DNA from 2 places in the Xanthobacter lutulentifluminis genome. Region 2 is predicted to be linked to the other one. Evidence: riboswitches for the same ligand, from Rfam matches in the RefSeq annotation. Region 2 holds a riboswitch; the other holds the start of a gene.
What was found. Region 2 has a riboswitch for thiamine pyrophosphate ahead of thiO (glycine oxidase ThiO). Riboswitches for the same ligand answer to the same signal wherever they lie in the genome.

Region 1 (3,400 bases), 1.5 Mb from region 2:
AGCCGGGGCGCAGGCCGTCGCCGAGCGAGAAGGCCACGTCATACTGGGCGAGGATCTCGCACAGCTCCTCGAAATTCTCGTAGAGGAAGCTCTCCTTGTGGTGCGCGAGGCACCACTTGGCCATGATCGAGCCGCCGCGCGAGACGATGCCGGTGACGCGGTTGGCGGTGAGCGGCACGAACGGCAGGCGCACGCCGGCGTGCACCGTCATGTAGTCCACGCCCTGCTCGGCCTGCTCGATCACCGTGTCGCGGAAGATCTCCCAGGTGAGGTCCTCGGCGATGCCGTTCACCTTCTCCAGCGCCTGATACAGCGGCACGGTGCCGATGGGCACCGGCGAGTTGCGCATGATCCATTCGCGGATGGTGTGGATGTTCTTGCCGGTGGACAGGTCCATCACCGTGTCGGCGCCCCAGCGGGTCGCCCACACCAGCTTGTCCACCTCCTCCGCCACGCCCGAGGTCACGGCCGAATTGCCGATGTTGGCGTTGATCTTGACGAGGAAGTTCCGGCCGATGGCCATCGGCTCGGTTTCGGGGTGGTTGATGTTGTTGGGGATGATGGCGCGGCCGCGCGCCACCTCCTGCCGCACGAACTCCGGCGTGATCTCGGCGGGGATGGCCGCGCCGAGGCCCATGGCCTGATGGTGCGGGTGGGCGCCGCCATTGGCGCGGGCGAGGTTCTCGCGCGCGGCCACATATTCCATCTCCGGCGTGATGATGCCGGCCCGGGCGTAGGCCATCTGGGTCGGGCGCTTGCCGGCCTTGGCGCGCAGCGGCTTGCGGCCGGAGAGGTCGAACTGCGGCAGCGACGAGGTCTGGCCGGCCTTCAGGCCGTTGTCCTCGGGCTTGATGGCCCGGCCCTCCACCTCCTCCACGTCGCCGCGCTCGCGGATCCACTGGGCGCGCAGCAGCGCAAGGCCGCGGGTGAGGTCGATGACCGCCTCGGGATCGGTATAGGGACCGGAGGTGTCGTACACCCGCAGCGGCTTCTCGGCGGGATCGGTGAGCGCGATCTCGCGCATGGCGACACGCACGTCCGGACGGGCGGCGGGGACGAACACCTTGCGCGAATGCGGCAGGGGCCCGGTGGTGACCTTCAGGGAGGACGTCGAGGCTTCGTCCAGCATAATGCGGTTCTCCGTTCAGCTTGCGCTTTCAACGAGAGCCGGGGTTAGAGCTAGGAGACGGGTGCGGCGGCGACGTGACGTGCCGGGAGCGCACGGGTTCCGATCCCTTCGCCGGTATGACCCGGATCAGGTTCGAAGGGTCATCGCGGCGCCGGGCGTGCCGCCCGGATTCGCGAAATCTCAGCCCCGGCGCGGGGCCCCCCTTGGAACGGTGCGAGTGTGCTGTATACCAGAGCCCACTGTCAACGCTGCACCGCACCATGCCGCGCCCGTGGACAGCGTGCGCCGCACGGTGGCGGGGCGGGTGCCGCCCCTGTAGAGTCCTGCTCCCGCGCGGGGATCGACGCCGGAGCAGATCGAGCCATGGACGCCTACCACCAGCTTCTGAGCCGCATCCTCGCCGAGGGCGCCCGCAAGGAGGACCGCACCGGCACCGGCACGCTCTCCGTGTTCGGGCATCAGATGCGGTTCGCGCTGGGCGACGGCTTCCCGCTCGTCACCACCAAGAAGCTGCACCTGAAGTCCATCATCCACGAGCTTCTGTGGTTCCTCGCCGGCGACACCAACATCCGCTACCTGAAGGAGAACGGCGTCTCCATCTGGGACGAGTGGGCGGATGCGAACGGTGAGCTCGGCCCGGTCTACGGCCACCAGTGGCGCTCGTGGCCGACGCCGGACGGCGGCGTGATCGACCAGATCGCCCAGCTCCTCACCGACCTGCGCCGCAATCCCGATTCCCGCCGGCTTATCGTCACCGCCTGGAACCCGGCGGACGTGCCGAAGATGGCGCTGCCGCCCTGCCACTGCCTGTTCCAGTTCTACTTGGCCGACGGCAAGCTCTCCTGCCAGCTCTACCAGCGCTCGGCGGACGTGTTCCTCGGCGTGCCGTTCAACATCGCCTCCTACGCCCTGCTCACCCACATGGTGGCGCAGGTGACGGGGCTCGGCGTCGGCGATTTCGTCCACACGCTCGGCGACGCGCACCTCTATCTCAACCATCTCGATCAGGCGCGCGAGCAGCTGAAGCGGACGCCGCGCCCCCTGCCCCGTCTCGTGCTCAACCCGGCAGTCACGGACCTGTTCGCGTTCCGTTACGAGGATGTGAGCATTCACGGCTACGATCCGCACCCGGCCATCAAGGCGCCGGTGGCGGTCTAGGGCACGCGGCGGCACGGATCGTCGCGATCGCGCCGGCTCGCGCAGCTGGCGAGCCCCGGCGCGTTTCCGGGGAACCGCCGCACCGCGCGGCGGCCGCGCACCAGGGACGGCCGGGCGACCGGCCGGAACATGCTCCAGGGAGGATCTCATGGCGGATGCGGGCAGTCTTCTCGGCCAGCTCATCGGAGCGGCACTCGGCGGCGGCGTGCGCGGCGGCGGCACGCCGGCGCAGGCGGCGCAGGGTCTGCCCGGCGGCCTCGGCGATATCCTCGGGCAAGTGCTCGGCGGCGGCGCGGGCGGCCGCGCACCGGGGGGCGGCCAGGGCGGCCTGCCCGGCGGGCTCGGTGACATTCTCGGCCAGGTGCTCGGCGGCGGTGGCGCGCCGGGCGGTGCCGGCGGCGGGCGCGCTCCGGGCGGACAGGCCGGCCTGCCCGGCGGCCTCGAGGACATCCTCGGCCAGATCCTCGGCGGCGGCGCGCCGGGTGGCGGCGTATCGGGCGGCGCGCCCGGCGGCGGCCGCGCGCCGGGCGGACAGGGCGGCCTGCCCGGCGGGCTGGACGACATTCTCGGCCAGATCCTCGGCGGCGGCGCGCCATCGCCCGGACGGAGCTCCGGCGGGGCGCCCGGCGATCTCGGCGACCTCGCGCAGGATGCCCTCGGCCGCGGCGGCTCTTCGCCTGCCACGCCTGACGATGCATTCCCCGCGCCTCCCCCCTTCCCCGGCTCGGCGGCGCCGGCCCCCGCGCCAGCTCCCACGCCGGCTCCCACTCCTGCGCCGGCGCCGCGCTCCGGCAGCGGCGACCTGATGAAATACGGCGGCCTCGCCGTCATCGGCATGCTGGCGTGGAACGCCTTCCGCAAATGGCAGGCGCAATCGGGCGGACGCACGCCGCTCGCCGCCGGAATGCCGGACGCCTCCGGCTTCGCGCCCACCGCTGCGCCCGGCGGGGCCGATGCCTTCTCCGGCGTGCTGCTGGCCGCCATGGCCGCGGCGGCGCAGGCCGACGGCTCCATCGACGAGGAGGAGCTGGAGCGCATCGGCGGCGGGCTCGCCCGCATGGGCGCCGCCGCCCCCGAGCGCGAGGCGCTGATTGCCTATCTGACGACGCCGGT
Region 2 (3,400 bases):
ACGCCCACGCTTTTGAGCAGGTCGGTGACGTTGGGATACTGGTAGATGACGCCCACCGAACCCACCAGCGCGTTGCGGCGGGCCACGATGTGGTCGGCGCCGAGCGCCGCGATATAGGCGCCGGAGGCGGCGATGCCCTCCACCACCGCCACCACGGGCTTCTTCTCCGCGAGGCGGCGCAGCGCGTCATAGAGCTGCTCGGAGCCGGTGACCGTGCCCCCGGGGCTGTCGATGGAGAGGATGACCGCCCGGGCGCGCGAGCGGCCGATCTCCTCCAGCAGCTCCACCCGCTCGCGATCGTTGCGGATGATGCCGCCGATGGTGACGCGGGCGATGTGCGGCGAGCTCGACGGCACGCCGCCGCCGACCACCGCGCCCACGCCCACCGCCACCGCGGCGATGACGGCGAGCACGCCGAGCGTGCGCCAGAAGGTGATCTTCCGCCGCAGCCGGCGGCGTTCGACGATCTGTTCGGCGTCGAGCGACATGACGGGCCTCCTTGGCGCGGGTGTTCGCGGCGAACCGGGGCGCGGGGCGCCCGCGCCGGGCGGACGGGATGATGGGCCGGACTTAAGCAGGCGCCGCCGCCTTGGCAAGGCGTACGTCCGGACAGCGCCGCCGCGGGTGCATCCCGGGCAGGCTCACCACATGTCGCTTGCCGGCGCGCCGCGCCATTCGGCCAGACGGCGCATGGTGGCGGGGGAAACGTCCTCCGGCAAGGCGTCGGGCGCGAAGAAGCCGGTGGCGAGGATTTCGAGGTTCCGCTCCGGACGCGGGCCGATGGCCAGGCGCTCGGCGCGGAACAGCACCACATGGTCGCGCCCGCCCACGCGCGGATTGAAATAGACGCCGGCGAGGCTGAGCGGCCCCTCGGCCTCCACGTTCGCCTCCTCGCGCAGCTCGCGGCGGGCGGCGGTCTCCGCGCTCTCGCCCAGATCCACGCCGCCGCCGGGCAGGTGCCAGCCGGCCACATAGGAATGGCGTACCAGCAGCACCCGCCCCGCGCCATCGAGGGCAAGCACGCGCACGCCGAGCGTCATGCCGTGGCGGACGCGGCGCAGGAAGGAGAACACCGGACGCATGACGCGAGCATAGCTGAAGCGGACGGCCCCGCCATGTATCCGTGATGCATCCGTGGCAGGCGGAGCCGGCGCTTCCGCATTTCCATCGATGCACGCAAATGCCACCCGGGGCTTGCGATCCGCCTCCTCGCTCGCGCAGTCCGGCATCGGCCCCGTTCGGAAAGGCTCTAGCTGGCAGTCGGGGCGGCGGCGAGCGTCTCCGCCTCGATGGCCTCGGCCCGCCGGAAGGCCGGGCGGGCGGCGAGGCGCGCCACGTAGTCGGCCATGCGGGGGGTTGGCTCGACCGCCTTGAGCAGGTGGATGCCGTACCACAGGTCGAGGCCGAGCATGGCGTCGGCGGCGGAAAAGCGATCGCCCAGCAGCCAGGGGCCGTTGGCAAGCGACTGGTCGATCACATCCATCACCAGATCGAAGCTGCCCCAGCCGGCCGAGACCTTGGGCAGGTTCACCCCCGCCATGCGCTGCACATAGGCCGCCTCGACGCAGCCGGAGGAGAAGAACAGGAGCGTGAGATAGCGCGCGCGCAGCGGATCGCCCACCGGCGGGGCGAGATGGGGCGCCTTTTCCGCCACATAGGCGCAGATGGCGCCGCTTTCGCTCACATGGGCGTCGCCGTCCGCCAGCGCCGGCACCTTGCCCATGGGATTGATGCGGCGGAACGCCTGCGTGTCCTGCGCTCCGGCGCGGATGTCCACCAGCTCGAGCTCGTAGGGCAGGCCCGCCTCCTCCAGCAGCCACAGGATGCGGAAGGCGCGCGTGCGCGGCGCCCAATAGAGCTTCAGCATGAGGTCTCCTCCGTGTTCCGGGCGGCGGGACGCGGCCCGATGATTTGCCGGGATGCTTGCGATCCGGTGCAAGGCATGGATAATACCAGAACGGCCTGGGGTGCCACGCATCATGCGCGGCTGAGATCACACCCATCGAACCTGTCTGGATCATGCCAGCGTAGGGAGATGCCGATGAGCGAGAGCTTGTCGTCCGTTCTGTCACCGTCTTCCACATCCTCCGGCGTCGCTGCGGCGGGGAAGGCGCGTCCGCGCGTCGCCATCGTCGGCGGCGGGGTCATCGGCCTTGCGCTGGCCTGGCGCCTTGCGGAGGCGGGCTGCCCGGTGGAGCTGTTCGACGCCGGCGCCGTGGGGCAGGGCGCGAGCCGCGCCGCCGCCGGCATGCTCGCCGCCTGCGCCGAGGCCGAGCCGGGGGAGGAGGGCCTGCTCGCCCTCAACCGCGCCAGCCAGACCCTGTGGCCGGCCTTCGCCGCCGGGCTGGAGGCGGCCTCCGGGCAGAGCGTGGACCTGCGCACCGAGGGCACCCTCACCATCGCCCTCACCGCCGACGACCTTGCGCGGCTCAAGCATCTGTTCGCCTTCCAGACCGGCCTCGGCCTCCCGGTGGAATGGCTCTCGGCCGCCGAGGTGCGCCGGCGCGAGCCCTATCTCGCGCCGCGCCTCGCCGGCGGCATCTTCACGCCGGAAGACCATCAGGTGGACAACCGCAAGGTGGCCGCGGCGCTCGACGTGGCCGCCCGCAAGGCCGGCGCGCGCATCTTCGAGCACACCCCGGTGGCGCGGGTGGAGACGGCCGGAGGCCGCGTGCGCGGCGTTCTCGCGGGGGAGACGCTGCATCCCGCCGACGTGGTGGTGCTGGCCGCCGGCGCCTGGAGCCGGGGGGTGGACATCGCCCCCGCCGCGCCGCTGCCGGTGCGCCCCATCAAGGGGCAGATGCTGGCGCTGCGCATGGACCCGGCCGCGCCGATTCTCTCCCACGTGCTGTGGGCGCCGAGCGCCTATCTGGTTCCGCGCCGCGACGGCCGCCTCATCATCGGCGCCACCACCGAGGAGAAGGGCTTCGACCCGGACCTGACCGCCGGCGGCCAGCTGGCGCTGCTCACCAATGCGTGGCGCGCCTTGCCGACGCTGGAGGAGCTGTCGATCCTCGAGCAGTGGGTCGGCTTCCGGCCCGGCAGCCGCGATGACGCACCCATTCTCGGTCCCAGCGGCGAGGTGGACGGTCTGGTCCATGCCACCGGCCACCATCGCAACGGCATCCTGCTGCTGCCGGTGACCACCGACGTGATTGCCGACTACGTCCTGAACGGCCGCATGGCTCAGGTGGCCGCCCCGTTCGGGCCGGACCGCTTCCGCCCGCGCGCGGCGGCGGAGTGAGACCCATGGACACGCTGCCGCTCAAGGTGAATGGCGCCGCCGAGACCCATGCTGCGGCGAGCGTGGCCGACCTGCTGCGCGCCAAGGGCCTCGATCCCGAGCGCAAGGGCATCGCCGTCGCCGTCAACGGCGCTGTGGTTCCCCGCCGCACCTGGG

Region 1: linked by a shared signal. The riboswitch ahead of thiC (phosphomethylpyrimidine synthase ThiC) and the one ahead of thiO (glycine oxidase ThiO) in region 2 are both predicted to bind thiamine pyrophosphate.

What each region holds. Positions count from the first base shown of each region.
Region 1 is NZ_CM195525.1:4,131,966-4,135,365, reverse strand. It holds gene thiC (phosphomethylpyrimidine synthase ThiC) at 1-1,129, opposite strand, end outside; TPP riboswitch at 1,215-1,343, opposite strand; gene V5F49_RS19195 (thymidylate synthase) at 1,493-2,287, shown strand; gene V5F49_RS19190 (tellurite resistance TerB family protein) at 2,436-3,400, shown strand, end outside.
Region 2 is NZ_CM195525.1:2,669,937-2,673,336, forward strand. It holds gene sppA (signal peptide peptidase SppA) at 1-488, opposite strand, end outside; gene V5F49_RS12230 (NUDIX domain-containing protein) at 642-1,082, opposite strand; gene V5F49_RS12235 (glutathione S-transferase family protein) at 1,250-1,867, opposite strand; TPP riboswitch at 1,954-2,053, shown strand; gene thiO (glycine oxidase ThiO) at 2,042-3,244, shown strand; gene thiS (sulfur carrier protein ThiS) at 3,250-3,400, shown strand, end outside.